2 regions of the Janthinobacterium sp. P210005 genome follow, and region 2 is predicted to be linked to the other one. Evidence: riboswitches for the same ligand, from Rfam matches in the RefSeq annotation. Region 2 holds a riboswitch; the other holds the start of a gene.
The links. Region 2 has a riboswitch for thiamine pyrophosphate ahead of thiC (phosphomethylpyrimidine synthase ThiC). Riboswitches for the same ligand answer to the same signal wherever they lie in the genome.
Positions count from the first base shown of each region.

Region 1: another riboswitch for thiamine pyrophosphate. It lies ahead of VPH40_RS07710 (TonB-dependent siderophore receptor); the one in region 2 lies ahead of thiC (phosphomethylpyrimidine synthase ThiC).

Region 1 covers NZ_JAZARC010000001.1:1,740,299-1,755,736, forward strand. Annotated here, with positions in the region: gene VPH40_RS07660 (ATP-binding cassette domain-containing protein) at 1-641, shown strand, start outside; gene VPH40_RS07665 (chemotaxis protein CheW) at 681-1,163, opposite strand; gene arfB (alternative ribosome rescue aminoacyl-tRNA hydrolase ArfB) at 1,361-1,759, shown strand; gene VPH40_RS07675 (flagellar assembly protein A) at 1,760-3,619, opposite strand; gene VPH40_RS07680 (hypothetical protein) at 3,779-4,168, opposite strand; gene ompR (osmolarity response regulator transcription factor OmpR) at 4,433-5,134, shown strand; gene VPH40_RS07690 (sensor histidine kinase) at 5,148-6,506, shown strand; gene VPH40_RS07695 (Imm26 family immunity protein) at 6,539-7,018, opposite strand; gene VPH40_RS07700 (ferritin family protein) at 7,144-7,449, opposite strand; gene VPH40_RS07705 (iron-containing alcohol dehydrogenase) at 7,592-8,749, shown strand; TPP riboswitch at 8,817-8,914, shown strand; gene VPH40_RS07710 (TonB-dependent siderophore receptor) at 9,002-11,149, shown strand; gene VPH40_RS07715 (ATP-binding protein) at 11,146-11,694, opposite strand; gene pnuC (nicotinamide riboside transporter PnuC) at 11,694-12,305, opposite strand; gene VPH40_RS07725 (DUF2867 domain-containing protein) at 12,392-12,910, opposite strand; gene VPH40_RS07730 (TetR/AcrR family transcriptional regulator) at 12,978-13,613, shown strand; gene VPH40_RS07735 (hypothetical protein) at 13,666-14,157, shown strand; gene VPH40_RS07740 (hypothetical protein) at 14,185-14,718, opposite strand; gene VPH40_RS07745 (S46 family peptidase) at 14,872-15,438, opposite strand, start outside.
Region 2 covers NZ_JAZARC010000008.1:123,803-139,240, reverse strand. Annotated here, with positions in the region: gene VPH40_RS26060 (GNAT family N-acetyltransferase) at 1-45, shown strand, start outside; gene VPH40_RS26055 (hypothetical protein) at 59-913, opposite strand; gene VPH40_RS26050 (S-(hydroxymethyl)glutathione dehydrogenase/class III alcohol dehydrogenase) at 1,115-2,221, opposite strand; gene VPH40_RS26045 (ANTAR domain-containing response regulator) at 2,348-2,980, opposite strand; gene thiE (thiamine phosphate synthase) at 3,048-3,683, opposite strand; gene thiD (bifunctional hydroxymethylpyrimidine kinase/phosphomethylpyrimidine kinase) at 3,694-4,458, opposite strand; gene VPH40_RS26030 (thiazole synthase) at 4,458-5,252, opposite strand; gene thiS (sulfur carrier protein ThiS) at 5,278-5,481, opposite strand; gene thiC (phosphomethylpyrimidine synthase ThiC) at 5,502-7,415, opposite strand; TPP riboswitch at 7,495-7,610, opposite strand; gene VPH40_RS26015 (hypothetical protein) at 7,719-7,973, opposite strand; gene VPH40_RS26010 (response regulator) at 8,012-8,818, opposite strand; gene VPH40_RS26005 (hybrid sensor histidine kinase/response regulator) at 8,847-10,751, opposite strand; gene VPH40_RS26000 (Crp/Fnr family transcriptional regulator) at 10,801-11,541, opposite strand; gene VPH40_RS25995 (putative bifunctional diguanylate cyclase/phosphodiesterase) at 11,779-13,863, shown strand; gene VPH40_RS25990 (porin) at 13,860-14,939, opposite strand; gene VPH40_RS25985 (ankyrin repeat domain-containing protein) at 15,428-15,438, opposite strand, start outside.

The DNA of each region.
Region 1 (15,438 bases), on a different contig from region 2:
CCCGTCTGGCGCTGGCCCTGATCGTCTGGCAGCGTCCGAACCTGCTGCTGCTCGATGAACCGACCAACCATCTGGATCTGGAAACGCGCGAAGCGCTGACGGAAGCGCTGGCCCAGTTCGAAGGCACCCTGGTCGTCGTTTCCCATGATCGCCACTTGCTGCGCGCCACCACCGACGAATTCATCATCGTTGCCGACGGCAAGCTGCAACCGTTCGACGGCGACCTGGACGACTACAAGGATTGGCTGTTCAAGACCAAGCTGGGCAAGGGCACGGACGTGCTGCCGGCCGCCGGCAAGGCCAACAAGACGGACTTCCCCGTCGTTTCGCCGGTAGCCGCCGCCCCGGCCCCGGCCGCGCCCGTGCGCGACAAGCGCAAGGAAGCGGAAGAGCGCCAGAAAACGGCCGCCCTGCGCAAGCCGATCGAAAACAAGATCAAGCGCCAGGAAGAGCAGATCGCCAAGCGCAATGCGCAAAAGGCGGAAACCGACGCCAAGCTGGGCGAGCCGACCATCTACGACGCGGCCAACAAGGCCAAGCTGAAGCAATTGCTGGCCGACCAGACCTTCTTCACCAAGGACCTGGCGCAGCTGGAAGCGGAATGGCTGGACTTGCAAGATCAACTCGAAAAGCTCGGTTAAGCAAGTAGCGACAAAAGACGACTTCCGGGTCGTCTTTTTTTATGCCGCCTGCATGGGGCTGGGGCTGCGGATCGCCATCAGGCGGTCGATGTCGACGAGGATCAATCGGCGTCCCGCCACCGTGCCCAGGCCCAGCAGGTAATCGGCTTCGGTCTCGCCCAGGCCGGGCACGGCGGCGATGTCGGCGGGGGCCAGGCTGACGATATCGGTGACGCCATCGACCACCATGCCCATCACGCCATTGCTCAGCTGCAGGATGATCACGTCGGTAGCCGGGTCGGGCGCGCCGTGGGCGCTGCCGAACGCGGCGCGCATGTCGACGATGGGAATGATCACGCCGCGCGAGACGGCCACGCTGTGCAGCACTTCCCCTTCCGAGGAAAAACGGTCGAGTTCCTTCAGGGGGCGCAATTCCCGCACGCAACGGTAATCGAGGCCGTATTCCAGGCCGCCCAGCCGGAAGCTCAAGTACTGCGTCAGGTATTGCGCGGTTGCGGCGCCAGGCGTGGTCGTGGGCTGCATGGTGTTCCTTTCATCCGGTAAGCGCTGCCAGGATGCGCAGTGGCGCAACGTTGGCCCCATGCTAACCAGCATCGCCGCAGGCGGCGTTGAGAAAACTCAACTTTCCCGGAAGGCCAGCCGGTACTCGGCGCCCCGCCTTGCGCCGGCGCAGCCATCTTCCCTTACAATACCGACATCCCCCCCCCAACAGGCAGGCCATGCAACACCTCGTCAACCCCGCTGAAGTTGAATTTTCCGCCATCCGCGCCCAGGGCCCGGGCGGGCAGAACGTCAACAAGGTGTCCAGCGCCATCCATCTGCGCTTCCCCATCGCCGCCTCGTCGCTGCCGGAAGCGTACAAGGAACGGCTGCTGGCCCTGCGCGACAGCCGCATCAGCAAGGATGGCGTACTGGTGCTCAAAGCGCAGCAGTCGCGCAGCCAGGAGCAGAACAAGGAAGAGGCGTTGCGGCGCTTGCAGGAAATCATCGACAGCGTGACTTTCCTGCCCGCCGTGCGCCGCGCCACCAAGCCCACGCGCAGCTCGCAGCGGCGCCGCCTCGACAGCAAGAGCACGCACAGCGTCCTCAAGCAATCCCGCGGCAAAGTTATCGACTGATCAGGGCGGTGGCTGGTAAGTCCAGTCCAGGCTGCCCGTGCTGTCCGCGAACACGGGCTGCGTGGCCGGCGTGGCGCTGCGCAGCAAGGCCTTGATTTCTTTCGGCGGCCGGTCGTAGACCTTGGCCGGTCCGGGCGGCACGACGAGGGCGCGCACCGTCGTCTCGCCATCGACGAGGCCCAGGGTGCAGCGCGACTGGCCCGCCGTCGCCTGCCGCTCCTGGCGCAATTGTTCCACCAGCGCCAGCATCTGCGCGTGCAGGATTTCCGACTGTTTCACTTCCACGCGCAGCCGCGCCACCTCCTTCAGCACGGGAGCGATGCGCGCGGCCAGCTTGTCGTACTGCACCTGCTGCGCTGGCTGCAACTGCAATTCGCCGCGCCGCAGCTGGCCCGCCAGGGTCAGGTAGTTGCGCACCTCGGGCAATTGCGCGATGGCATCTATTTCCTGCTGGCGCTTGTGCTGCACCTGCAGGAATTGCGCCGCCTTCGCCAGGCTTTCCCCGATCTTTTGCTCCAGCGCGCTCAAGTCGGGCACGAGGGGGAACAGCAGCATTTCCACCTGCCTGCGGGGACCGGCGCTGCCGATGCGGATGGTGCGCGCCGCCACGGCGCAGCCTTCGGCCAGTTCGATGACGACCTCGTCGGCGATGATCTCGCAATTGCTGGCGCTGTCGATCACCACGCGCGTGCCGGCGATGACGCAGCTTTCGGCCCGCTTCACGTGCACTTCGCCGCTCAGCGCCTGCAGCACGGAACCGGAGGCGACGCCCTCGACGCGCACGTCGCCGTGCTCGTTGAAGGCCGTGCCGCCCACCAGGTTGCGCTTGAGCCATATCAACCCGCCATGCGAGTGCAGATGGCCATACACGTCGCCATGGATGGTGATGTCGCTGCCGTCGAGCTGGCGCTGCTCCTGCACTTCGCCATACTCCTCGTAGGCGGCGCGCAGCTTCAGATTGCCCGTGGTGCGGCTGCTGACGCCTTCGCGGCTGACGATCTTGTTTTCGATCGACATCTTGCCGTGCTCATCGACATTCACATAGCCATCCATGGTGGCGACGACGAAAGCGCCATCGCTGAAATACTCGACCGACGTGCCTGGCCCCGCCACCGCAGCCAGGTCCAGCTCCAGCGGCGCGGGCGGCGGCATTGGCTTGCCGGCCAGGTCATAGCCAGGCAAGCCGGGCGTGCCCGGCAGCAGGCGCAGCAGGCGCGCGTGCTTTTTCACTTGCGGGAAGCGGTTCTTGAAGCTGAGCAAATCCAGGCGGCCATCGGAGCGTTCGCGCGGCGCATCGTCGCGGTGGATGCCTTGCGACACTTCGACCAGCTGGGCGTCGCGCCCCGGCTGCGGCGGCAGCACCCGCGCCACCGTGATGCGCTCGGCCTTGCCGCTGGCGAGCATGGCGCGCACGGCCACGCTATCGATGCCGTAGTGCACGCCCTTGCACCACAAGTCAGCCACCAGCTCGTCAAACTCGCGGCGCGCCGGCGCCTGGCCATCCGCGTCGGCAGGCAAGGTTTCAAAATAAAACTCGGCGCTGTCGCCCCGGATCTTGACCTGTTTATACAGGGCGCGGCGCTGGGGCGGGAATGGCGCCACGCGCACGGCGATGCGCAGCAAGGCGTCGCCCTTGGGCGCGGCGCGGGGTGCGGGCGCATGGAACAGGGTCAGCAGGAACAAACCGTAATCGAGACCCGCCAGCAACTGCCCCGACTGGAACAGCTGGTCGACGGCGGCGCGCAGTTGCGCCGGCGCCAGCGACAGGTCCAGGAACACGCCCTCGTCGCGCTGGACCAGGCCGTGCGGCAAGCCGCCTGCGGGGACCGCATCCGGAACGGGTGTGTCGTCGTCGCTCACGCCTTGCCTCCCCCAGCAGCCATTTCAAAGAATTGCCTCCGTGCACTAGAACAATATCACGGGGCGGGGCCGTGTGCCTGACTGAGCAACAATGCATGCGGCCAGATGCAAACAGGGCCATGTCTTGCGAGATGGCCCTGTCGGAGGGGGGATGGCTGCCTAGCGGCGCGGCGGGTTGGAATAGATATCCTGGCCCACTTCGTTGATCTGGCGGCGCAGGTCGCGCCGTTCGTCGGGCGTCATGCGGCCCGTGCGGCGCGAAGCGTCGGCGCCTTCGTTGGCGCGGCGCTGCTCTTCGGCGCGCGTGTCGAAACTGCGTGCGTCACGCTGTTCGCGCAGTCGCGTATCATTGCTGCTGGTGCGCTGTACCTGTTCATACCGCTGAGCCTGCATTTGCTGCTGGTCGTCACGGCGTGGCGGCGGCTGGTTTTGCGCTGACGCCAGGCTGGCGGCAAACACGGAGCAAACGGCAAATGCGGACAGCACAGTTGTACGTGCGGCAATAGCTGCGCTGGGAGCGGCGTGAATTTTTTTAGTAAAGATATTCATTGAGTTCCTCTTCCGCGATGCCGTATAAACTTAAAGCTGATTTCCACTGTGGCCCCAGTGTATGATGCTTTACACGGTGCAGTAAGAGTAATTGGGTAAAGTTTGTAACACTTTGTAATGGGTCGCCACAGCCCCTTGCCGACGCCGCGCGAGGCGTTACTATAGCAACTAATATAAGATAACACGACACCCTAAATGACCACAACCTCCACTTCCGGCAGCAACACACCAACGCAATCGATCCACGGCCACCAGGCAAAAATCATGGTGGTCGATGACGATGTGCGCCTGCGCGACCTGCTGCGCCGCTACCTGACCGAACAGGGTTTCAATGTCTTCACGGCAGAGAGCGCGACGGCCATGAACAAGCTGTGGCTGCGCGAACGCTACGACCTGCTGGTGCTCGACCTGATGCTGCCGGGCGAAGACGGCCTGTCGATCTGCCGCCGCCTGCGCGGCGCGGGCGACCAGACGCCGATCATCATGCTGACGGCCAAGGGCGAAGACGTGGACCGCATCGTGGGCCTGGAAATGGGTGCCGACGATTACCTGCCGAAACCGTTCAATCCGCGCGAGCTGGTAGCCCGCATCGGCGCCGTGCTGCGCCGCAAGGGTCCCGATGAAATCCCGGGCGCGCCGTCGGAAACGCCGCAAACCTTCGAATTCGGCGACTTCGTGCTGGACCTGGGCACGCGTACCCTGAAAAAGAATGGCGAAACGGTGCCCCTGACCACGGGCGAGTTTTCTGTGCTGAAAGTGTTTGCCCGTCATGCGCGCCAGCCCCTGTCGCGCGAAAAACTGATGGAACTGGCCCGCGGCCGCGAATACGAAGTGTTCGACCGCAGCCTGGACGTGCAAATCTCGCGCCTGCGCAAACTGATCGAGCCAGATCCGTCGAGCCCGCTGTTCATCCAGACCGTGTGGGGCCTCGGCTACGTCTTCATCCCGGACGGACAGCCGCGCTGATCGCTGGCGAGGCATGATGAAGCTTTTTCCCGATATCAGCCTGGCGCGGCTGAAAAGCGGCTTGTTCTGGCGCACCTTTTTGCTGCTCGGCACCTTGACCACGGTCAGCATGATCGCGTGGTTCAGCATGATTTCCTTCATCCAGCGCGAGCCGCAGGCGCAGCAGATTTCCGCCCAGATCATTTCCGTCGTCACCATCACGCATGCGGCCTTGACGCACTCGGCGCCCGAACTGCGGCGCGAGCTGCTGTTCGACCTCGTCAGCAATGAAGGCATCCGCATCTTCTCGCTGGAAGAAGACGACCGCATCGAGCCGCCGCCCGACAATTACCTGATGCCCGACATCGAGGCGCTGGTGAAGGCCAAGCTGGGCAAGGACACGCGCTTTTCCGCGCGCGTCAACGGCGTGGCCGGCTTCTGGGTCAGCTTCAAGATCGACGACGACGAGTACTGGCTGATGCTGGACCGCGAGCGCCTGCGCGGCCTGACGGGCTTCCAGTGGCTGGGCTGGGCCAGCCTCGTGTCCCTGCTGTCCCTGCTGGGCGCGGCCATCATTTCCAGCCTGATCAATCTGCCGCTGTCGCGCTTGACGGCGGCCGCGCGCGACATCGCCAAGGGCAAGCAGCCGGCGCCGCTGCCGGAAAAGGGGCCGATCGAAATCATCGAGGCGAACCGCAGCTTCAACCAGATGGTCGACGACCTGAAACAGGTGGAATCGGACCGCGCCGTGATCCTGGCTGGCATTTCGCACGACTTGCGCACGCCGCTGGCGCGCATGCAGCTGGAAGTGGAAATGGCGAACCTGTCGGACGAGGCGCGCGAAGGCATCCAGTCCGATATCGGGCAAATGGACGCCATCATCGGCCAGTTCCTCGACTATGCCAGGCCGACGGAGGCGTCGAGCTTTACCGACGTCGACCTCAGCGGTTTGCTCAACGACATGACGCGCGAAGCGATGCGCCTGCCGGATGTGAAGATCAACGCCAGCATCGCCGACGGCGCGCATGCGATGGGCAACCCCACCGACCTGCGCCGCGTACTGAACAACCTGATCGAGAATGCGCGCCGCTATGGCAAGACGCCGGACAGCGACGTGACGGAAATCGACATCGCCTGCCAGGTGCGCACCAGCCACGGCGCGAAAAAGGTGATCATCGAGGTGCAGGACCACGGCACGGGCGTGCCGGCGGAAAAGATCGAGCAGCTGATGAAGCCGTTCACCCGCCTCGACACGGCGCGTGGGCAAGCCAATGGCGCAGGCTTAGGTCTGGCCATCGTCGACCGCGTACTGCTGCGCCATGGCGCTGAATTGCAAGTGCGCAACCGCGAAGGCGGCGGCCTCGCGTTTCAGATCAGCTTGCCAGCGGCGTAAACGAACGGCACAGCTGTGCCGTTCCCTGCCGCTCAGGCGGACGCCTGTTCCTGCGCCAGCAATTTATTCATCAACAGTTCCGTCGCCCCATAGCCGTACAGGGAATCGCTTTCCATGCCCGGCGTATCGAAGGGAATCGATTCCTCGCGGTTCAGCTTGGCAGGGTCGGCGTCCGCATAGCTGGCGCGCCAGGCACGCTGCAAGGATTCATTGCGGCGGATAAAGGCCGGCATGGGCCAGGCGTCGCGCTCCCAGTGGCGGCTGTCGCCCAGCAGGGGCCAGCGCTCGTTGAGCAGGGCCATGTCGCCCGTGCGCAGGCGGCGCACGGCCTGTTCCGGGCGCAAGCCTTCCAGCTCTTCCAGCGTGGGCAAGCTGTCGCGCTTCGGCCCGAACATATACGCCAGCATGATGCGCCCGGCAGGCGCCCTGCGCGCCACCACGCCGACGGCATAGCCGCCGCCCGGCAAGGGCACGGCAAACCAGCTGCCTTCTCGGTATGGTAATGATCTCATTTCTTGAAGCCCCCTGAAATACACCGGACAGCCGCTGCTATCCGACGTTAAATTTAATTAGGGGCACAGTCTACGCGAAGCGATGCGAAAGTGGCGCATGGTACGCCACAGCAACAAACCAATAGTTACAATATTTTCTCGTCATAGTGATACTGGGCAACAATCGGCCCCGCCTTGAACAGCGCTTCCTTCATGGCCGTGTCCAGGCGCGCGTCGCGGCGGCGCATCCATTCGAGCAGCATGGCCGCTTCCTTGCGGCTGGTGTCGCCCGCATGCGCGAGCACGCGGCGCAGTTCCGGGTCCGTGCACGCCTCGAAACGCTGGCTGTTCAAGTCCAGCGCCTGCAGCGCGGCGATGGTGGCGCCGATGGCGCGGTGCATGTCGAGCGCGGTGGCCGGCAAGCCGGATTCTTCCAGTGGGACGGTGGTCATGCGCATTCCTTTTCGCGTGGTGGTGACATCGGCTGCATTCTCCACCGCGCGGACGAAAAGCTCAAGCGTCCACGGCACGTTTCCACCCATTCGGCCATAATCATGGCTCAGCAACAGCCTAAACCTCAGCGGCAGGAGCCCCATGTTCAATTTCGACTTTTACAATCCGACGCAAATCCTTTTCGGCCAGAGCCAGATCGCCGCCATCACGGCGCTGATCCCGCCCCAGGCCAGAGTGCTCATGACGTATGGCGGCGGCAGCATCAAGCAGAACGGCGTCTACGATGAAGTCAAGGCGGCGCTGGCCGGCCATACGGTGCTGGAATTTGCCGGCATCGAACCCAATCCCAGCTATGAAACCCTGATGCAGGCCGTGGCCATGGTGAAAAGCGAGCGCATCGATTTCCTGCTGGCCGTCGGCGGCGGTTCCGTGGTCGATGGCACCAAGTTCATCGCCGCGGCCGCCCTGCACGAAGGTGTGGCGTGGGACATCCTGGCCAAAGGCGGCAAGATCGTCGAAGCCGCCCTGCCCTTCGGCACCGTGTTGACCTTGCCGGCCACGGGTTCCGAAATGAATGGCTCGGCCGTGATCACGCGCAAGGCCACGCAGGAAAAGCGCTCGTTCATGAGCCGCAAGGTATATCCTAAATTCTCCGTGCTGGACCCGTCGAAGACGTTCACCTTGCCGCTGCGCCAGGTGGGCAATGGCGTCGTCGATGCGTTTGCGCATGTGATGGAACAGTATTTGACCTACCCTGTGAACGCGTCCGTGCAAGACCGCTTCGCCGAAGGCATTTTATTGACCCTGATCGAAGAAGGCCCGAAAGCCCTGTCGCACCCGGACGACTACGATGTGCGTGCCAACGTGATGTGGAGCGCCACCCTGGCCTTGAACGGCCTGATCGGCGTGGGCGTGCCGCAGGACTGGTCCACGCACGCCATCGGCCACGAATTGACGGCCTTGTACGAGCTCGACCATGCGCAAACCCTGGCCATCATCCTGCCCAGCATGTTGCGTGTGCGCAAGCAGGCCAAGCGCGCCAAGCTGCTGCAATACGCGGCCCGCGTGTGGGGCCTGGACGGCGGCGACGAGGATGGCCGCATCGAGGCCGCCATCGCGCGCACGGAATTCTTCTTCCGCCACATGGGCGTCAAGACGCGCCTGGCCGACTATGGCCTGAATCACGCCAGCGTGGACGCCGTCGTGTCCGCCCTGGAAGCGCACGGCATGACGGCCCTGGGCGAACAGCGCGAAGTGACGCCCGCCGTCAGCCGCAAGGTGCTGGAACTCAGTCTGTAGATTCGCACCACACTGTTGTAAAACGGTCAGCCGGGTGGGACAGCTGGCCGTGGTTCATGCTAAGCTGTCATTTCGCTAGGGGTCCTGGAGCAGTCATCCGGGTGAGAGATACCCTTCGTACCTGATCTGGATAATGCCAGCGAAGGAAAGCGCAAAGTACCTCCCTCCTTTGATAGCTCCTGCGTTGGCGCCAGCCGAACAAGCAGCCTGCCGTGCTCTTTTTATAGAGACGGCTTGAACCACGAGCAATCTATGTCCACACCGAATTTATCCGTTTCTGTATTGACCCTGGCCATCCTGCACGCGTTTGCCGCGCCCGCCCTGGCTTCCGACGCAGCCGACCCGCAGGCGCAAAGCATGGCCGAAGTCGTCGTCACGGCCAGCAAGGCGCCGGCCGCCAAGCGCGCGTCAGTGGGCGGCTTCAGTGACGCGCCGCTGCTGCAGACGCCGGCATCCGTCACCGTCATTTCGCAAAAAGACATGCAGGACTTGCAGATCCGCAATCTCAGCGATGCCGTCAAGCTCGACACCAGCATCAACGACGCCTACAACGCCGTCGGCTATGCGGAACAGTTTTCCATCCGCGGCTTCAAGCTCGACAACAATTCCAGCTACCGCAAGGATGGCGTGGCCATTCCTGGCGACACGCAAATCCCGCTGGAAAACAAGGAACGCATCGAAGTGCTGAAGGGCCTGGCCGGCTTGCAGGCAGGCGTGGCCGCGCCGGGCGGCGTGATCGACTTCATCGTCAAGCGCCCCACCGCCGCCCCGCTGCGCACGGTCATCGTGGAAACGCGCGAGCGCGGCACCCTGTACGGCGCCATCGACCTGGGCGGCCGCCTGGAAGACACGCGCTTCGGTTACCGCGTCAACGTGGCCGCCGAGCGCCTGCGCTCCTACATCAAGGGCGCGGACGGCAACCGCAAGTTCATTTCCGGCGCCTTCGACTGGCAGATTTCGCCGCAAGCGCTGCTGCAAATCGATGCCGACTATCAGGACAAGGCGCAGGCGACGGCGCCCGGCTTCCAGCTGCTGAACAATAAAACCTTGCCGACCGGCATCAGCGCCGACGCCATGCTCAACCTGCAGCCGTGGACGCGTCCCGTGGAAACCGTCACCAGCAATCTCGGCCTGCGCTTCCAGTACGCGTTCAATGACGACTGGCATGCCACCCTGTCGGCCAACCAGCACTCGTTCAAGCGCGACGACTACACGGCCTTCCCTTACGGCTGCAGCGCGCAAGACCTGTACCCAGGCTTCTGCGGCAATGGCGACTTCGACGTGTACGACTACCGCAGCCTGGGCGAGACGAAAAAACCGCTGAGCGCGCAAGCCATGATCCAGGGCAAGTTCGCCACCGGTTCCCTGCGCCATGAATTCACGGCCGGCGTCTCGACCTTCCGCCGCAAGGACCGCGCCGGCCTGTACGTGTACGACTGGGCCGGCGTGAGCAACATCTACCGCCCGCAGATCGTCGACATGTCGACGGGCGTGCAAGGCCCCGTGCGCCTGGTGCGCAAGGACACGGAAAACTCCGTCTTCGTGCAGGACATCGTCAGCCTGGCGCCGGACTGGAAACTGCATGGCGGCTTGCGCCATATCAATGTCGACGGCTACCAGTATGTTCTCAAGGCCGACACGGAAATCCGCGCCAAGCACGATTTCCTGCTGCCCAACGTCTCGCTCGTCTACACCCCGCTCGACAATCTGTCCGTGTACGCGGCCTATTCGCAAGGCATGGAACATGGCGGCACGGCCGACCGCAAGGCGCTCAATGCGAACGTGGAATTGTCGCCCAGCCGCTCGAAGCAGGTCGAAGTCGGCGTGAAGATGGATGTGACGCCGGACTTCATGCTGGCGGCCAGCCTGTTCCAGATCCGCAAGGGCCTGGAATTCAACCAGTACGTCGACAGCACCGCCTATAACTTCGTGCGCGAAGGCCAGGCCCAGCACCGGGGGCTGGAATTGTCGGCCCAGGGCAAGGCATCGTCCAGCCTGAGCCTGGGCGCGTCCGTGACGGCCCTGAACAGCCAGCAGTCAGGCACGGGCAATGCCGACCTCGACGGCAAGCGCGTGCCCAACGTGCCGGCCTTCAAGGCGGCCGTGCATGCGGATTACGCCGTGCAACAGGTGGAGGGCTTGAGCGTGAATGGCAGCTGGGAATATGCGGGCAAGAAAGCGTTTGAGTACAGCAACACGACCTTCGTGCCGTCGTACAACGTGTTCAACCTGGGCGCCGCGTACGCCACGCGCATCGCCGGCACGCGCGCCGTGCTGCGCGCCGCCGTCAACAACGTGGCCGACAAGTTCTACTGGCGCGACGTGACGCCGGAATCGGATGGCTATCTGTATCCGGGCGCCAGCCGCACGTTCAAGGTCTCGGCGCAATTTGACTTTTAATTGAGGGAAATGACAGGCGCCGCAGCGAGCGCCTGCTGCAGCAAAGGCGCCGCCTGTTCCAGGCGCGCCTCCAGGCTGTCGCGCAGCACGTGGTAGACGATGCCGCGCGCGTCGAGCTCATCGAGCAGGTAGCGGTAGATCAATTGGCGCACGGCTTCCGACTCGCGCTGCAAGCCATCGGCCACCCAGGGGCTGTCGGGCGCCGTGACCAGGGTCAGATCGTACTGCGTGGCATCGGCCAGCGCCGCCAGTTGCGCATCTGCACCGTGAAAATAGTGGCGGCTGTACACCACCGTCATCAAGGGCGTCGTGTCGCAAAACAGGAAGTGGCGGGCTTGGGCGGCAGCGGCCGCTTCGCGTTCGACTTGCGTACGCGCAATACCATACTGATCCGCCGCCACGGGCACCCTGCCTTGCGTTTCCACAAACTCGCGTAAATACTCGGGCACCCAGACGCTGCCATGGCGCTCGGCCAGGGCCGCCGCCAGGGTCGACTTGCCCGACGATTCCGCGCCCAGGATGGCCACGCGCACGCAACGTTCCATCACTTGAGGACCATCGCGCTCGGCGCGGCCGGGGCCGACTTTCGCCACGCCAGCAAGCCGATGACGGCCATCACGACGAAGAACGCATACAGCACGGCCGTCAGGGTCAGGCCCTTGTGCACATACAGCCACACGTACAGCACGTCGACGATGATCCAGGCGATCCAGTTTTCCAGTTTCTTGCGCGACAGCAGGAATTGTCCCACCAGGCTGCCTGCCGTGAGGAAACCGTCCGCATGGGGCACGTCCGTGTCCGTCGTCGTCAGCAGCCAGGCGATGAGCAGGAAGCCTGCCAGCCAGCCGACGGCGCATGCCAGCCAGCCGCGGCCGTCGAGGCGCGTCACGGGCAGGGTCTTGCCGCCGCTGGCCGGATGCAGCCACTGGTACCAGCCCCAGAACGAGACGCTGATGAACAGCAGTTGCAAGGCCATGTCGCCATACAGGCGCGATTCGAAAAACACGAAACCGTAGGCGGCCGAGGAAATGATGGCGAACAGCCACGCCCAGTGATTCTGGCGGATGTTCAGCGCAACGGTTGTCAATGCCAGGACAAAGGAAATCAGTTCAAGCGGCGTGGTGGCAAAACCCAGCAGGAGAAGCGTATCGTTCATGGGAATCGTGATGAGGCTGGTGGTGCAGTATGCAATACCAGCCATGAATAAGCAAGATTGCCCGCACCGCCAGCCCCCTTCCCCGCTCAGGCAAAGCCGCCCTTGACGGCGCGCGCCAGCGAACGCTGCACGATCAGCTTGTGGAAGGGCCGGATCAGCAGGATGTAGGCGCGCCCCACCCGATTATGGCAATGCACGACGCTCGACATGGTCACGCTGCCATGCCGCCCCGCGTCGCGGTTGCGCAGCACCGACAAACGGAAGTCCAGGTGGCTGTCATCCTCGCCCACGATGATTTCATCGTCGCTGACGGCAAAGATGCGGAAGATGCCGATGCGCTTGCCAGGCCTGGCTTCCATCTGCCTGGCCGTCCGGATGCCGAAGCGCGCCACGATGGCGTCGCGCACCACCATCAGCTTGCGCGCCCAGCCGGGCTGACTGCCCAGCAGCACGCGCGCCAGGCTTTCCATGTCCATCTGGCGCGCCTGCGCAGTCGGCAGCTCGACGGCATACGCGTCGGCCAGGTGGCTGCCCGGGTACAAGGGGGCGATGCTGGCGCCTGGCGGCAAGGCCACGGCACGTACCACGTTGCTTATCTCTTGCATGTGCTCTCCATGTGTTCAGTGATAACATGGCCATCATACACGACAATGTGAACAGCGATAACATAACATGAGCACGAACAGCAATTATCACCATGGCAACCTGCGCGACACCCTGGTCGCCGCCACCATCGCGCAACTGGCGCAGCAGCACGACGCCACCCTTTCCCTGCGCGAATTGGCGCGCACGGTGGGCGTGTCGATCGCCGCCGTGTACCGCCACTTCCCCAGCAAGGAAGCCTTGCTGGCCGACGTGGCGGCGGCCGGCTTCGCCAGCCTGATCGCCAAATGGGAAGCCGAACTGCCGCCGCAGGGCAGCCTGCCATCCGAACAGCGTTTTCAGCTGCTGGGCCAGCAATACATCGAATTCGCCCTGGCCGCGCCGGCCCACTACCGGCTGATGTTCGAACACCAGGACGTGCGCCAGTTCCCCGCCTTGCAGGACGCGGCGCAGGCATGCTTCCAGTACGTGCTGCAGACGGCAGGCGCGGCCGTGCGCGAAGCGGGCCTCGATGCGCGCTGGGACAAGGCCGCCGCCAGCGCAGGCTGGTCGCTGGGCCACGGCTACGTGATGCTGCTGCTGAGTGGCCGCCTGGCCATGGCGGACGGCGGCGACGAGCTGTCGCCGGCCATGGTGCCGCGCTTTTTTCAGTTGCCCGTGGAGGCGCTGCGGCAGCTGCCTTGCCAGGCGGGACAACCGCAATAAAGCCAAATTGACTCGCTTATCGGCAAGTGCCACCTTCAGGAACTGATGATTCATGGATAACATATCGATAGACACGCTCTCCGTGATTGCCAGGCAATGCCTTGCGCTCACGTGCCTGCAGCGCTTTTGCCGGCAGCATGCCCTGCACCACCCGGCGCTGTCCGCGTTCGCCGGCCACGCGTGGAAGGTGGCGCAGCTCGCGCCCGGGGATTTTGCCGCCTGGGAGCGCGGCTTTGCCTGCCTGGCAGTGACGGGCATGGGCGATCCCTGGCCGGACGACCTGCGCATGGCGCTGCCCGGGCACCTGCTCGGCACGTTGGAGCAACTTGTCGGGCATGTGCTGGAAACGAGCGCCTGTACCTGGCATGGCGATGACCTTGCGGCAAGCCGGCGCCAGCTGGAAGCCGTGCTTGATATCTGTGCCAGGCATGGCGTGGCGGCGCCGCCGCTTGCGCACTATGTGCAGCACGATGCGGCGCTGCGTGGCGGCTGGGGGCCGATGCTGACGGACGCGGAAGTCAGGCGCTGGCAAGCCCTGCTATAGCGCGCGGCCTGCAATGGCGGCGGAGGCTCACACCGGCAAGCCCTGGCGCACCTGGTCAAGCTGCCGCTCCTCTTCCTCCGTATCGGCGTCGATTTGCGTGACGACGGTCCAGAATCGCGGGCAGGTCCTGATCTGCTCGAACGCATGGCTCGTTTCAAGCCGCACCATGGTTTTCCTCAGGCTGTGCAGATAGCCTTCCTCGATGGCATCGAGCAGTTCGTCATCGGCAGCGTCGATCAGCTCGAGCAGCGCGCCTTCGATCCTTGCATAGCCCTCCTCCCACAGCTGGCCGATTTCCGGCACGTCGACTTCGATGCACTCGTTCGACCAGTCCGGAGGATAGTAATCGCGCTCCCGGTTGGCGGGATCGGTGTCAAGGCTCAGCGAAAGGGAGGGGAACGATACGGCGTTGAAGGCAAAGGCTGAAAATGCCTGGTCCTTGAATGGGGACGCGCCCAGCAAGGCCAGCGACGCGCTGGCCAGCTTGAAGCAGGTTTCTTCGACGTCGTAGGCAGTTTCAAATGTCTGCCAATCAAGTGGTAAAGCGGGAGTCGGGGGCATGGCGGGCCTGTCGAAAAAATAAGGGTGGAAAGTGATCGGAATTATACGTGGCGCAGCCGATGCGGCAGGCGCCGGCCGCGCGTACGGTGCGGCCGCAAAAAAGCCGCATCGGCCCTGCGGCGGATGCGGCTTTGCGCTAGCGCAAGCTGAAGCTTATTTCTTTGCAGCTTTCACTGCCTTCGGATACTTGATCGTCATTTCCTGCAGCAAGTTATCCGCGTGGTCCACTTCCTTCATCACCCACAGCATGTAGCGGATGTCGAGGTGGATGGCGCGCGTGATGGCCGTGTCGAAGTACCAGTCCTTGGTGATCGATTCATACGTCGAATCGAAGTTCAGGCCGATCAATTCGCCGCGCTTGTTCATCACGGCCGAGCCGGAATTGCCGCCCGTGGTGTCCGCGCTGGTGAGGAAGTTGACGGGCACCGTGCCCAGTGCCGGGTCGCGGAACTGGCCGTAGCGTTTTTGCTTGACGGCGTCAATCAAGCCTTGCGGCGCTTCGAACGGAGCCTTGCCCGTGACTTTCTCGACGATGCCTTCCACGGTCGTGAACGGCCCCTTGGTGATGCCGTCGCGCGGCGAGTACGGCGATACCGTGCCGTACGTCACGCGCAGGGTCGAGTTGGCGTCAGGATAGACCGGCTTGCCTTGCGATTTCTTCCAGGCAATCACGGCTTGCATGTATTGCGGAATCACGCGTTCCAGGTTGCCGTCGATCTC
Region 2 (15,438 bases):
GATCCGGCGCTTCGCTGCCTGATGCGCAAGCCACTGGCCTGCTAATTGAGCACATCCTTCAGCGCACCAGCTTGGCCTTGCCCTCGCTGAGCGCCTGGGCGATCACCTGGCGCGTGGTCTTGTCCGCGATCTTGACGACTTTTTCCTGCTGGCGGCCCAGGTCGCCCATTTGCTTGCCCAGCGCTTCCATCGGCTTGCCGCGCTGCTCCATCTGGCGCGACATCTGCTCCATTTTCTCGGCCTCGCGCTCGTGTACGTCGGCGATGCGGTCGTTGATCTCTTCCATTTTGTCCTGCGCATCTTCCATCTGCTGTTGCAGGCTTTCCACGTCGCGCTCGGCCGCGCGCCGCGCCGTGTCGCTCGTCGCCAGCGCCTGGCGGCGCGAAGCGTCGCCGAGCTTGCGGCCCAGCTCCTGCTGCTGGCGGCCCAGCAAGCGCAGCTGTTCCGACTCGCGCGCGCTGCCCTTTTCCAGGCTGCGGGCGCCCATCTTGCGGCCCATTTCACCCATGGCCTTGCCATGCGCGCCCATTTGATCGCCAAGCGCGCTCATCTCCTTGCCCAGCTGTTTCGAGGGTTCCCATGCCGTGCGCACCTTGCCCAGCAAGGCAGCATCCTGCAGCACATAGGCCTGCCCCTGGTCGCGGAACCACAGGAACGGCCCCTTGATCGAGCGCTTGAGTTTTTCCACCTGCTCCGAGTGAATATCGCTGTCGACGACGATGACGCCCTCGCTATCCCTGGTGCCATCGACCAGCGCATAGCTTTCGCCCTTGTCGAGCGAACGGCTGACCTGCACGCTGGGTGCGGCCGGCGGGGCCGGTGGCGCAGGCGGTTGCGGCGGCTGCACGGCCAGCGCGCTGCCGCCAAGCAGGATACCGGCCAGGCTGAGGATCAAACGATGGGAAGTGGTCATGGCTGCCTCGTCGCAAAAGTAGTGGAGCGTTGACTGTAGCGGCAAGCGGACCTGGCCTCCAGCGCCGTGCGACAGGCTGCAAAAAGACCTGCCTGGATGGCAAACACCGGCGATGGATGGCATGCCGGGCAAAAAAAAACGGAGGCCGCAGCCTCCGCAAAAACGCCGTGGTACGGCGTATTTCAATTAAATTTCAATTCATTAGTACAGCACGACGGAACGGATCGATTCACCGCTCTTCATCAAGTCGAAACCTTGATTGATATCATCGAGCTTCAGCCTGTGTGTGATCAAATCATCGATATTGAGCTTGCCTTCCATGTACCAGTCGACGATCTTCGGCACGTCCGTGCGGCCGCGCGCGCCGCCGAAAGCGGAACCTTTCCACACGCGCCCCGTCACCAGCTGGAACGGACGGGTGGAAATTTCCTGGCCGGCCGCCGCCACGCCGATGATGATGGACTGGCCCCAGCCCTTGTGGCAGCACTCGAGCGACTGGCGCATCGTGGTGGTGTTGCCGATGCATTCGAACGAATAGTCGGCGCCGCCGTCCGTCAGCTGCACGATGGTATCGACAACGTTTTCCACCTCGTTGGCGTTGACGAAATGCGTCATGCCGAACTTGCGCGCGATGGCCTGGCGCGCCGGGTTGATGTCCACGCCGATGATTTTGTCGGCGCCCACCATCTTCGCCGCCTGGATCACGTTCAAGCCGATGCCGCCCAGGCCGAACACGACCACGTTGGCGCCCGCTTCCACCTTGGCCGTAAACAACACGGCGCCCACGCCCGTCGTCACGCCGCAGCCGATGTAGCAGACCTTGTCGAAGGGCGCGTCTTCGCGGATCTTCGCCAGGGCGATTTCCGGCACGACGATGTAGTTCGAGAAGGTGGACGTGCCCATGTAGTGGAAGATGGGCTTGCCGTCGATGGAAAAGCGCGACGTCGCGTCCGGCATCAGGCCGCGGCCCTGGGTCGAGCGGATCGACTGGCACAGGTTGGTCTTTTGCGACAGGCAGAATTTGCACTGGCGGCATTCCGGCGTGTACAGGGGGATGACGTGGTCATCCTTCTTCAGGCTTTTCACGCCAGGACCCACGTCGACGACGATGCCCGCGCCTTCATGGCCGAGGATGGATGGGAAGATGCCTTCCGGATCGGCGCCCGACAGGGTGTAGTAATCGGTGTGGCAAATGCCGGTGGCCTTGATCTCGACCAGGACTTCGCCCTCGCGCGGGCCGGCCAGGTCGACTTCCTCGATGGTCAAAGGCGCGCCCGCCTTCCATGCAATCGCTGCTTTGGTTTTCATGTGTGTCCTGTGTATGGTTGAACCAGGCGCGCCAGCGCGCCGTATCGTCACATAATAACAAGGCAGGCGTCGACGTGCCACGCCGGCGCCGGTGCAACGCTTACTTGAAACACTTACTTGAAACTCTTACTTGGTTTTCGCGCGATTCAAAAACGCGCCGTGCAAGCCGTTCAGGGTTTCCTCGGCCAGCAGCAGCTGGCTGGCGATTTCATTGATCTTGCGGCGGCTGGAGCGGGCGTGGTCGCGCAACACTTCGAACGCCGTGTTGCGGTCCGTCTGGAACTTGCCCATCAGCAAACCGACGGCCAGGCTCGTTTCGCGGCCGGCGGCCAGGGCCGCGTTCAGGTTCAGCTCGGTGCGGCGCAGCTGGCGGATTTCATCGGCGCGCGCCAGGCCCGCTTCGAACGCCGGCATCAAGCGGCCTTCGTCGACGGGTTTGACGACATAGCCGACGGCGCCGTAGGCGGCCGCCTGCTTGCCCGATTCGCTGTCGCCGCTGCCGGACAGGAACATGAATGGCACGGCCGTTTCGCCGTGCAGGCGCTTGGCCAGTTCCAGGCCGGACATGCCCGGCATGTGGATGTCGAGCAAGGCCAGGTCAGGCTCGCGCTGGGCGATCAGCTGCAGCGCCACTTCGGCCGAATGGGCCAGGGCCGTCTCGTAGCCGGCATGGCGCAGGACTTCGCCAAGGAATTCCAACAGGAGCTGGTCATCGTCAACGATCAGGATAAGGCGTTTCGCGGCGGCTGGCTGACTCATGGGTAAAGGGACCTCGGTAATGAATGATGCCCTTATTATATGCCGATTATTCGCCAAATCCGCCCCCTCACGCCTCCCCTGCCTGCGCAAACAGCAGATTGAATTGCTGCACTGCAATATCCACATCGTCCGCCTGAGATCCCTTGGCAAATACGCTGCTGATCGCCGCCACCATGTCGGCGCCACGCGCCACCAGCGGCGCCGCGTTCTCCCACGTCATGCCGCCGATCACCACGCAGGGCAAGGCGATCTCGCGTTTAGCCTGCAGCACGATATCCAGGGGCGTCGTCACCGGATACTTTTTCACCAGCGATGGATAAAAGCCGCCGAAGGCCACGTAGCTGGCGCCGCCCTCTGCTGCCGTGCGCGCCAGGGCCATGTCGCCATAGCAGGAAGCGCCGACGAGCTTGTCCTTGCCCAGGCGCGCGCGTACCTGCGCCACGGACGCGTCCGTGCCGCCCACGTGCACGCCATCCGCGTCCAGCTCTTCGCACAGCTCGAAAAAATCATTGATGATGAAAGGCACGCCATACTTGCGGGCCAGGGCCAGCAAGGCGCCCGCCTGTTCGCGCCGCTGCTCCGCGTCGGCGCTCTTGTGGCGGTATTGCAGCAGGGCCACACCGCCATGCAAAGCCTGCTCCGTGATATCGAGCAGGCGGTCGGTGTCATCCCAGTTCGGGGTGACCAGATACAGTCCACGCATGATGTTTTCCTTATTCAATGAATCGTTGCGGCATGAGTTGACCTGGCGCAATCGCATACGCGCCGGCCAAGGCCGCATGGCAATAGCTTTGCGCGCCATCAAGCGCTTCGGGCAATGCCTGGCCCAGCGCCAGGCGCGCCGCGATGGCGGACGCCAACGTGCAGCCGCTGCCGTGGAATTCGCCGGGCAGGCGCGGCCAGCGCCACTCGCGCGCGCGCCCGTCACCGTCCAGCCAGCGGTTGACGATCTCCTCGCCGTCGCCGTGGCCGCCCGTCACCAGCACGTGTCCACAGCCTTGCGCGCGCAAGTTGCCTGCGCCGCCGAGGGCCAGCGCTTCCGGCCCGTTCGGTACGATGACGGTCGTCACGGGCAGCAAGGGCGCCAGCGCCAGCACGGCGTCGTCCCGGCTGAGCACGTCGCCATGGCCGCTGGCCAGCACGGGATCGAGCACGACGGGCAAGCTTGGGCGGGACAACCGCAATTGGGCGATCAGTTGCGCGATGACGGCCGCATTCGCCGCGCTGCCGGGGATGCCGATTTTCACGGCATCGATGGCGACCTTGGCGATCAACGCCTGCGCCTGGCGGCGCAGCAATTCCGGCGCCACGGGCTCGACAGCAAACACGCGGTCGTTGTCCTGCACCGTCAGCGCCGTGATCACGGGCAAGGCATGCGCGCCCTGCGCCGCAATCGCTAGAATATCGGCGGCGATGCCGGCGCCGCCCGACGGGTCGGCGCCGGCAAACACGAGCACGGTGCGACGTTGCAGCGCCATCACGCCAGCCGGCCCGCCATCGGCGACGAAGGCGAGGCGGCGAACTTGCGCGGCATGCGCCCCGCCAAAAACGCTTCGCGCCCGGCCCGCACGGCCAGTTTCATCGCATGCGCCATGCGCACGGGGTCGCGCGCGCCGGCAATCGCCGTATTCATCAGCACGCCATCGCAACCGAGTTCCATGGCGATGGCCGCGTCCGACGCCGTGCCCACGCCCGCATCGACGAGTACGGGCACTTTCGCCTGGTCGATGATCAAGGACAAGTTCCACGGGTTCAAGATGCCCATGCCCGAACCGATCAGTGACGCCAGCGGCATGACGGCCACGCAGCCGATGTCTTCCAGAATCTTCGCCTGGATGGGGTCGTCGCTGCAGTAGACCATCACGTCGAAGCCATCCTTGACCAGCGCTTCGGCCGCGACCAGGGTTTCCGGCATGTGCGGAAACAGCGTCTTTTCATCGCCCAGCACTTCCAGTTTCACCAGATTGCGCCCGCCCAGGAGTTCGCGCGCCAGTTGCAGGGTGTACACGGCATCCTTGGCGTTGTAGCAGCCGGCCGTGTTCGGCAAGATCGTGTACTGGTCGGGCGGCACGAAGTCCAGCAGGCTGGGCGCGTTCGGATCTTGCCCGATATTCACCCTGCGGATCGCCACCGTGATGATCTGCGCTTCCGCCGCGTCCGTCGCTTCGCGCGTCTGCGGCAAATCCTTGTACTTGCCGCTGCCCACCAGCAGGCGCGATCGATACTGTTTGCCTGCGATGGTCAGCAGGTCGTTGTTTGTTGCGGTATTCATGTGCGTTTCCTTGTCTATTCTCAACTTAACCGCCGCCAATGGCGCGTACGATTTCCACCTGGTCTTGAATTTCCAGGACCCGGTCGTGCCACGCCTTGCGCGGCACGACGCTGCGGTTGACGGCCAGCGCCAGCGCCTGGTTTTCCAGCGACAGCGCGGCGATCAGTTGGTTCAGGGTTTGCCCCGGCGGCACCTGGTGCGGCGCGCCGTTGAGCGTGATGTCGATCAATGCAGTCATCACGCCCTCCTTCAGACCTTGCGGTACAGCTCGGCGCCGTTCTTGATGAATTCGATGGCTTTCACCTCCATCCCCTGCTGGAGCGCCTTGTCTTCCGCGATACCCATGCCGGCCGCGTATTCGCGCACTTCCTGCGTGATCTTCATCGAGCAGAAATGGGGGCCGCACATGGAGCAGAAATGCGCCACCTTGGCCGAATCCTTGGGCAAGGTTTCATCGTGGAATTCGCGCGCCTTGTCCGGGTCCAGGCCGATGTTGAACTGGTCATCCCAGCGGAATTCGAAGCGGGCTTTCGACAGGGCGTTGTCGCGGATTTGCGCGCCCGGATGGCCTTTCGCCAGGTCGGCCGCGTGCGCCGCGATCTTGTACGTGATGATGCCGTCCTTGACGTCCGCCTTGTTGGGCAAGCCCAGGTGTTCCTTCGGCGTCACGTAGCACAGCATGGCCGTGCCATACCAGCCGATCATGGCCGCGCCGATGCCCGAGGTGATGTGATCGTAGCCGGGCGCGATATCCGTCGTCAGCGGCCCCAAGGTGTAGAACGGCGCCTCGCCGCACTGTTCCAACTGCAAGTCCATGTTTTCCTTGATCAATTGCATGGGCACGTGGCCCGGACCTTCGATCATCACTTGCACGTCGTGCTTCCAGGCAACTTGCGTCAGCTCGCCCAGGGTTTTCAGTTCGCCCAGCTGCGCTTCGTCGTTGGCGTCGTAGATGGAGCCGGGGCGCAAGCCGTCACCCAGCGAGAACGACACGTCATACGCCTTCATGATTTCGCAAATTTCTTCGAAATGCGTGTAGAGGAACGATTCCTGGTGGTGCGCCAGACACCATTTCGCCATGATGGAGCCGCCGCGCGAAACGATGCCCGTCAGGCGCTTGGCTGTCATCGGCACATAGCGCAGCAGCACGCCCGCGTGGATGGTGAAATAATCGACGCCCTGCTCGGCCTGCTCGATCAGGGTGTCGCGGAAGATTTCCCAAGTCAGATCTTCCGCCTTGCCATTGACCTTTTCCAGCGCCTGGTAGATGGGCACGGTGCCGATGGGCACGGGGCTGTTGCGCACGATCCATTCGCGCGTCTCGTGGATGTGCTTGCCGGTCGACAAGTCCATCACGTTATCGCCGCCCCAGCGGATGGCCCAGGTCATCTTTTCCACTTCCTCGCCGATGGAAGACGTCACGGCAGAATTGCCGATATTCGCATTGATTTTCACCAAGAAATTGCGGCCGATAATCATCGGTTCCACTTCCGGGTGATTGATGTTGGCGGGGATGATGGCGCGGCCGCGGGCGATTTCCTCGCGCACGAATTCCGGCGTGATTTCTGCCGGGATGCTGGCGCCGAAGGACTGGCCCGGATGCTGGCGGCCCATCAGGTCGGCCAGGCGCTCGCCCATGGGGCCGGAAGCCTTGAGCTCGCGCAAATACTCCTGGCGGCGCATGTTTTCGCGGATGGCGACGAATTCCATTTCCGGCGTGATGATGCCCTGGCGCGCGTAATGCATCTGCGTCACGTTCTTGCCGGCAATGGCGCGGCGCGGCTTGCGGTGCAAATTGAAACGCAGCTCGGCCAGTTTCGGGTCCGCCAGGCGGGCGATGCCGTAGTCGGAGGTGGGGCCGGGCAATTCTTCCGTGTCGGCGCGCTCCACGATCCATGGCAGGCGCGGCGTATCGAGGCCGGAGCGGATGTCAATGTTCACGTCCGGGTCCGTGTACGGGCCGGACGTGTCGTAGACGTAGATCGGCGGATTCTTTTCGCCGCCGAACGACGCTTCCGTGTCGGACTGGCTGATCTCGCGCATAGGCACGCGGATGTCGGGACGGCTGCCTTGCACGTAAATCTTGCGCGAATTGGGCAGCGGCGCGATGGCGGCTTCGTCGACCGTGGCGGTGGCGGAGAGGAATTTCGGGTTGGCGTTCATTTTGGCTCCTTGGCTAGACTATTTTTAAGCCTGGAGCCAGCTAAGGAGGTTCGGAATTGCGCACGCGGAAAAGCGGGGTGCAGTCATCCTAAAGCTTCCCTTCGCTGGCATTATCCAGATCAGGTTCGGAGGGTATTTCTCACCCGCGCTTGCACCGTGTTTCCACAGCGAAAGGCAGGACCCCTAGCGTTTGCCGCCTTGCGGCAGCGAGCCAATTATACGCGGTTCGCGCCGCGTGGCCAGATGATTTCTTGCAGGTGTCGTCTTTGCGCATCTGCTGCATTGCAACAGACGGCAGCGCGCTTATTTCTTCTTGCCCCAGCGCCAGCTGGTCGGTTCGCCCTTCAGCTGGCAGATGAAAATGAGCACGGCAACGATGGCCACTTCATAGACGATGTAGCCGACCAGCATGGTTTGCGGGGGGAACAGGAAGGCGCCGCAGGCGAACAGTGCCAGCGCGGCCAGGAACACCAGCCAGCCCTGCCAGGTGATGGGCAAGCCCCAGCCCCAGCCATAGGTCTTGGCGGGGAACCAGTAGGAGGGAGATTTGTCAGTCATGATTTTTCCTCGTCTGTATCGATGGCGCCCAGTATAAATCAGGCACTGCGATGGCGCTCCGTGACATCGAGGCCGATGCCGCGGTAGCCGATGAAGCGGCTGCCCGTGTCGAACATCGGTTCGCCGCTCACCTGCAGATACTGCGTGCTGCCGTCGAGGTTGGCGCGGCTGTAGATAAAGTCGAGAAACGGTTCCCTTGCGGCAATCTTGGCGTCGAGCAAGGCGCGTTCGGCCGCGTTCCAGCGCTGCGGCTCTTCCTCGCTGCCGATGCCCAGCATTTCAGCCACGGGACCGGAAAAGCGCGTCAAGTTGCCCTGCGCATCCTGCTCCCAGTACCAGTCGGACGACAGTTCCGTGAAGCGCTGGAAGCGCGCTTCGCTTTCGCGCAGCTCCGCCGTGCGCACTTCCACCATCTGTTCCAGCGACTTGTTGTATTCGGCCAGCTTTTGGTACAGCAATCGCACTTCCAGCATGTTGTGGATGCGCGTCTTGACTTCCACCAGGTCGAAGGGCTTGCTGACGAAATCCTTGGCGCCCGCCTGCAGCGCGCGCAGCTTGTGGCCCGGCTGGGCCGTGATGACCAGCACGGGCAGATAGCTGCCCGCCTCGAGGTCGCGCAAGCCTTCCATGACTTCAAAACCATCCATTTCCGGCATCTGCAAGTCGAGCAGGATCAGGTCGTAGCGGTGCTGCTGGTGCAGCGCGCGCACGGCTTGCGGGTCCATGGTGGAGGTGATGCGCGTATAGCCGGCATTGCGCAGCACCTGTTCCAGCAGCATGACGTTGGCCTCCTGGTCATCGACGATGAGGATGCTGGCGTTCAGGATCTCGGTGGCTTGAAGCATGGCGGTATTCCTAAAAATAAATGCTGAATTAGCGTACTGCATGAGTGTCGTCGGCCAGGCCGTGCGCGGCCGCGTGGTGCAGGGCCACGTCGAGCGCATCCATGAATTCGACGACCTTGATCGGCTTGGTCAGGTAACGGAAGAAGCCCGCTTCCAGGCCTTTTTCGATGTCGCGCGGCACGGCGTTGGCCGACAGGGCCATCACGGGAATATGTTTCGTGAGCGGATCGTCGTGCAGGATATGCAGAGCGCCATAGCCGCTGATGCCGGGCAGGTTGATATCCATCAAGATCACGTCCGGTTGATACGTGCGCGCCAGGTCGATGCCCAGGTGCGCATCGATGGCCGTCAGCAGCTTCAAGTCGCTGCGGCGGGCGATCAATTGCTCGACCAGCGCCAGGTTGGCGGGATTGTCTTCCACGTACAGCAAGGTGCGCTGGCTTTCCTGCGCCTCCTGCGCCTGCGGCAGCGCGTCGCCGTCGCCCAGCATCAGTGCCGGCGCGCTGCTGGCGGCCAGCTCGAACCAGAAGGTGGTGCCCACGCCGACCGTGCTGTCGACGCCGATGGTGCCGCCCATCAATTCAATCAGCTGCTTGGTGACGACGAGGCCGATGCCCGTGCCCTCTTCCGTGCTGTTTTCCTGTCCCAGGCGGTTGAAAGGCTGGAACAACTGCGCCACCTGCCCCGCATCGAGGCCGGCGCCGCTGTCGCGCACGCTGACGCGCACCTTGGCGCCGCGCTGGCTGCAGTCGACGGTGACGGAACCGCCGCCCTGGTTGTATTTGATGGCGTTCGACAACAGGTTGATCATCACCTGTTTTACGCGCGTGCGGTCCGCATGCACGAAGTAGGCTTCGCCGCAGCGGGGGAAATGCAGGCTGATGCCGCGTTTTTCCGCCTGCGGCGCGATCATCGCCTGGCAATCCTGCAGCACGTCGAGCAGGGACATCGCTTCCTGCGACAACGTCACCTTGCCCGATTCGATCATGGCCAGGTCGAGGATTTCATTGATCAAGCGCAAGAGATACCAGCCGCCCTTGAGGATCTGTTCGATCGAGCGCTGCTGCGGCACGGTGGGCGGTGGCACGTCGGACGCCATCAGCTGCGCAAAGCCCAGCACGGCATTCAGGGGCGTGCGCAATTCGTGGCTCATGCTCGACAAGAATTCGGACTTGGCGCGGTTGGCCTTTTCCGCCACCAGGCGCGCCTTCTTCAATTCGGCATTATTGGTCTCGACGAGCGAGCGCGTGTACGCCTGCTGTTCGCGCAGGCGCTGGTCCAGCAGCGCCTGTTCCGCCTCGACCTGCTTGCGTGCCGTATTGTCGGTGCCGATCAGCAAGTAGCCGATGACCTTGCTCTGCGCATCGCGCAAGGCCGTCACGGAAACGATGGCGGGGAAGCGGCTGCCATCGTTGCGGATGTAGGTCAGTTCATAGATGTCTTCGATGCCGCGCGTGGCCTTGAAGACGAGCGCTTCCACGCCCGGCGTGATGACGGTGTCGAGTTCGGCGCTGAGGGCGGCCGCGCGCGCGACGATTTCTTGCGCATCGGAAATGCCGGCCGGCGTCAGCTTGTCGACCACGTCGCTCGCCGCATAACCGAGCATGCGTTCGGCGCCCACATTGAAAATCTGGATCACGCCCTGCGCATCGGTGGCGATGCACGAGAAATTGGCGCTGTTGAAGATCGCATCCTGCAAGGCGCCCGCCTTGAGCAGCTGGCGCGGCAGGCTGGCCGCCACCGTGCGCCGGTACAGCGCCACGAGCAGCATCAGCAGCAAGAAGACCAACGCGTCGATGACGCAAGCCGTCTCGAACGGCGCGCGCCAGGCCAGCACGCCGACGGCCAGCAGCGCGACGGCGCTGAAGGAAAACGCCAGCGCCATGGGCCAGCGCGACGGTGCGCGCGGGGGAATGTTTTCGACAGATTGCATGAGGTAGCCCGGGCTATGACAACGATAAGAATACGAGGCAGTGCGGTCTTCAGGAAGCCTGGCGCTGGCGCACGTCCGACAGCAGGCGCGCAAATTCCTTTTTGACCACGCCATAGCATTCGCACACATGGCCTTCGAGGCCGGCGCGGTCCAGCACGGAAATATGGCCGCGCCGGTAGCTGATGAAGCCGCGCTGCTGCAGGCGCCCGGCCGCTTCCGTCACGCCTTCGCGGCGCACGCCCAGCATGTTGGCAATCAACTCCTGCGTCATGGTCAGCTCGCGGTTCGGCAAGCGGTCCATGGTCAGCAGCAGCCAGCGGCACAGCTGCTGCTCCACCGTATGGTGGCGGTTGCACACGGCCGTCTGCGACATTTGCGTGATCAGCGCCTGCGTATAGCGCAGCAGCAAACGCATGACGGGCCCCGCGCGGTCGAACTCTTCCATCAGCAAATGCGCCTTCAGCCGGTAGCCGACGCCGCCCGTCTGCACGACGGCGCGGCTCGGTGTCGAGTTGCCACCCATAAACAGCGACACGCCCACGACGCCTTCATTGCCGACACCGGCAATTTCCGACGAACCGCCGTTTTCCAGCAGGTAATGAATGGAAACGATGGCCGTGGTGGGAAAATACACATGCTGCAGCTTGTCGCCCGAATCGTAGATCACGTCGCCGAGCAGCATCGACACTTGCTCCAGGTACGGGGCCAGGCGCGCGAAATCGGCGTCGAGCATGGCGGCGAGCAAATGGTTTTGATTCGGGTTGTGCAGCTGGGCATGCGGACTCGACATGGGCAGGTTTCCTGGTTTCCAGTCGTCAGCTAGGGGATCGATGAAAGGCGTCCGAACGAGGGCCGCCATGTGGTGCAGCGTAACACAGCGCTGGCACGGTGCCCCGACTATATTTCTTGCCGGCATGGCCGTCCGTTCGGTAGCGAACGGACGGTATTTCGCCGCCCGCCCTACAGTCAGTCACTGCCCGGCCTGCCTGATCATGGATCGGCACCGGCGCTGCCACGGGACGTCACCATGCAATCATTCTTCAAGCGCATCTCCATTTCCGTTTCCACTTCGGCCCTGCTCACCCTGGCGTTCGGACTGTGTCTGACGGCCCTGTGCTACGCCTCGGCGCGCCAGATCGAGTCGGAAAGCACCCGGCTGCTGCTGCAGTACCACGCCAGCGCGCACACCTTGGGCGCCGCCCTGCTGCCGGCCAAAGGCATGGGTCTGGACGCCAACCACCGCGGCTCGCTGTATGTGCTGCTGGGCGGTCTGCTGTCGAGCCTGCTGGCGGCCGCGTATGTGTATCAGTTGGTGTCGCGCAATTCCGTGATTGCCCGCATCACGGGCGAACGCACGGCGGCGCTGCAGTTTGCCAATTTGCGCCTGTCCGAAGACATCGCCGCGCGCATGCACAATGAAAAGTCGCTGCGGCTGCGCGAACGCATCATCGAAGTATCGGCCAATGCCATCATCCTGTGCAGCGCCGACGCGCCCGGCTACCTGATCGAATACGTCAACCCCGCCTTCGAACGCATCACCGGCTATGCGGCCGGCGAAGTCATCGGCCAGCGTCTGGAAGACTTGCAAGGTCCCGAGCAAGGGCGGCAAGACATGCACGCCATTACGGCGGCCCTGCGCGAACAGCGCGAAGGCAAGGCCATCGTGCGCAATTTCCGCAAGGATGGCAGCTGCTACTGGAGCGAGCTGTTCGTCGCTCCCGTGCGCGACGATGGCGATGGCCCCGTCAGCCACTTTGTCGTAGCGCAATACGACATCAGCACCGTCATGCGTTTCGAACAGGAACTGGAATTTCAGGCCAGGCACGATATCCTGACGGGCCTGGCCAACCGGGCCCTGCTGCGCGAAAGGCTGGAGCAGGCGATGGCCGTGACGCGGCGCAGCGGCCTGCCCCTGTGGGTGGTTTTCATCGACCTCGACCGTTTTAAATTCGTCAACGATACCCTGGGCCACGATGCGGGCGACCTGGTGCTGAAAAGCGTGGCCGAGCGCCTGCGCGACGCGACGCGCGAAGTCGACACCGTGGCGCGCCTGGGCGGCGACGAATTCGTGCTGCTGTTGCCCCAGCATGGCAATGGCGAACCGGGCGTGGCCATCCTGCAGCGCATCCAGGACGCCGTGACGCAACCGCTGCAACTGGGCGAATATGAATTTTTCCTCAGCTGCTGCATGGGCGTGGCCGTGTATCCCGACGATGGCGACGATGCCGACACGCTGATCAAGCACGCCGACATCGCCATGTACCGCGCGAAGGAACAGGGACGGGGCCACTGGCAATTCTATGCCGCGAGCATGAATACGGGCACCCTGGAACGGCTGGGACTGGAGAGCGAGTTGCGCCACGCCCTGGAGCGGGGGCAATTCCACCTCGAATACCAGCCCCAGCTGGACCTGGCCAGCGGCACGGTGGTGGGCATGGAAGCGCTGCTGCGCTGGACCCACCCGCAGCTGGGACGGATTCCGCCGGCCAGCTTCATCGGCCTGGCCGAGGAAATGGGCTTGATCACGCCCATCGGCGACTGGGTGCTGCGCACGGCATGCGCCCAGGCGCGCGCCTGGCAGCTGGCCGGCCATGGCCCGCTGCGCCTGGCCGTCAACCTGTCGGCGAGGCAATTCAAGCAAAAGAATCTGCTGCACGCGGTGGCGCAAGCGCTGGCGGACACGGGACTCGCCGCGGCCCATCTGGAACTGGAATTGACGGAAAGCATGGTCATGCATGACGTGGATCAAGCCACGGTCATCATGGCCAAGCTGAAGGGACTGGGCGTGCAACTGTCTATCGATGACTTCGGCACCGGCTATTCCAGCCTGGCCTATCTGCGCCACTTCCCCATCGACGTATTGAAAATCGACAAAACCTTCGTCAGCGACATCACGCACAGCATGGACGACGCGGCCATCGTGCGCGCCATCATTTCGCTGGCGCACAGCCTGCGCCTGAAAGTGATCGCCGAAGGCGTGGAAACGGCGCAGCAGCTGGACTTCCTGCGCCAGCACGGCTGCGACCAGATGCAGGGCTATTTGTTCAGCCGCCCCCTGGCCGCCGCCGCTTTCGAGACATTGCTGCTCGAAGGCAACATGCTGCCCGCTTAAAACGCGTGGCGCAAGCCGATGTTGAAGGCGCGGTTGCCGCTGCCCACTTCCGTTGCATTGCCCACCATGTAGGCAGCGTCGTTGCGGTTGCGGATATGCGCGTAGGCAACATACACCTTGCTGCGCTTGGACAAGGCATACGTGGCGCCGATGGCCAGCTGCTGCGCGTCGCGGTTGGCCGCATCGCGGTCATCCTTGCGCACATACGAGGCCAGCAGGGTCGTCGCACCGAGCGGCACGGAGACGCCGACGATGGCGTCGCGGCTGTCGGTGGACTGGGCCGGCGCCTGCGCCGCGCCGTACGGATTTTCCGCAAAGAACATGCTGCTGCCATCGCCCGTGTTGCGGCCATAGCCGGCAAACGCCGTGGCCACGCCAAAGTTGTAATTGCCGGCCAGAATGGTGTTATTCACGTCGGCCTTGCCCGGCTCGCCGGCACGGCTCTGGCGCGCCAGGCGCAAGGTCAGGGGACCGTTGACATAACCCAATGCCAGGCCCAGCGAACGTTGATCTGCCGCAATCCCCGTGTGCTCGCCGGCACCATACATGACGGTGCCCGTCACGCCGCGCCATTCCGGCGAGGTGTAGCGCACGGTATTGTCGATGCGCGTGGCCGAATAGCCGGCCAGGTTGGTCGCCGCGCCGGCCAGGCCGCCCTCGAACGGATCGGCCACGTCGGTCAGCGCCTGGCTTTGCAGGTTGTACTGGCGGCCCACGGTCAGCATGCCCAGCGGGCTGTCGATGCCGACAAACGCCTGGCGGCCGAACAATTGCCCCGCCTGGTCGGAGCGGCCCGAGTCGCTCAGGACGCCCGCTTCCAGGGTGAACACGGCGTGCAAGCCATTGCCCAGGGATTCCGTGCCGCGCACGCCCAGGCGCGAGCCGGCCGATACGCCGCTGGTGAGCTTGCTGACGCCGCCTTCCTGCACCAGGCCCGCATCCATCAAGCCATACATGGTGACTGACGACGGGGTGACTGACGACGGGCCGGCGGACGACTGGGCGTGGGCGGCAGGCAAGGCGCCCAGGGTGGCGATGGTCGAAACGAGGCCGACACTGATCGAGAGTTTTTTCATGCTGGTTTCCTTGTAAAGGCAAAACCGGGAAAGCGCGCGGCCATGGCGCGGCCACAGGCGTCAAGGCGCGCCGTAGTTACATGCCGTATCGAAAGACGACGGGCCAGATAACAACATTCCTGGCTAAGCTGTGGCGGCGCGGCCGATAAAGACGATGGCGCACGGTATTCCGCCGTGAATGGTGCACCGCTGGCGGTGCGCGTGGCTCAGGCGCCCGGCCCGAAGGGGACGCGCTGAAGGTGGCTGGCATCGCGGATGCGCTGGCCTTGAGACGCGGGCGCGTGTTGGATATGAAACGTTGATACAACCGCGTCTGCTGGCGCCGTCCGCAAGGATGAGGCAGGAGGCGCCGAGGCCGGCATTATAGCATCGGCAGCGCCTTGATCCCCGTTCTGTTGCAGTAAAACGACTCGCCAGGCCGCCAAAACACGGGCTTACGGCCCCCTCCCGATGCCGGGACGGTCGCCCTGCCCAGGCGACGGCCGCGCTTACTTCACCT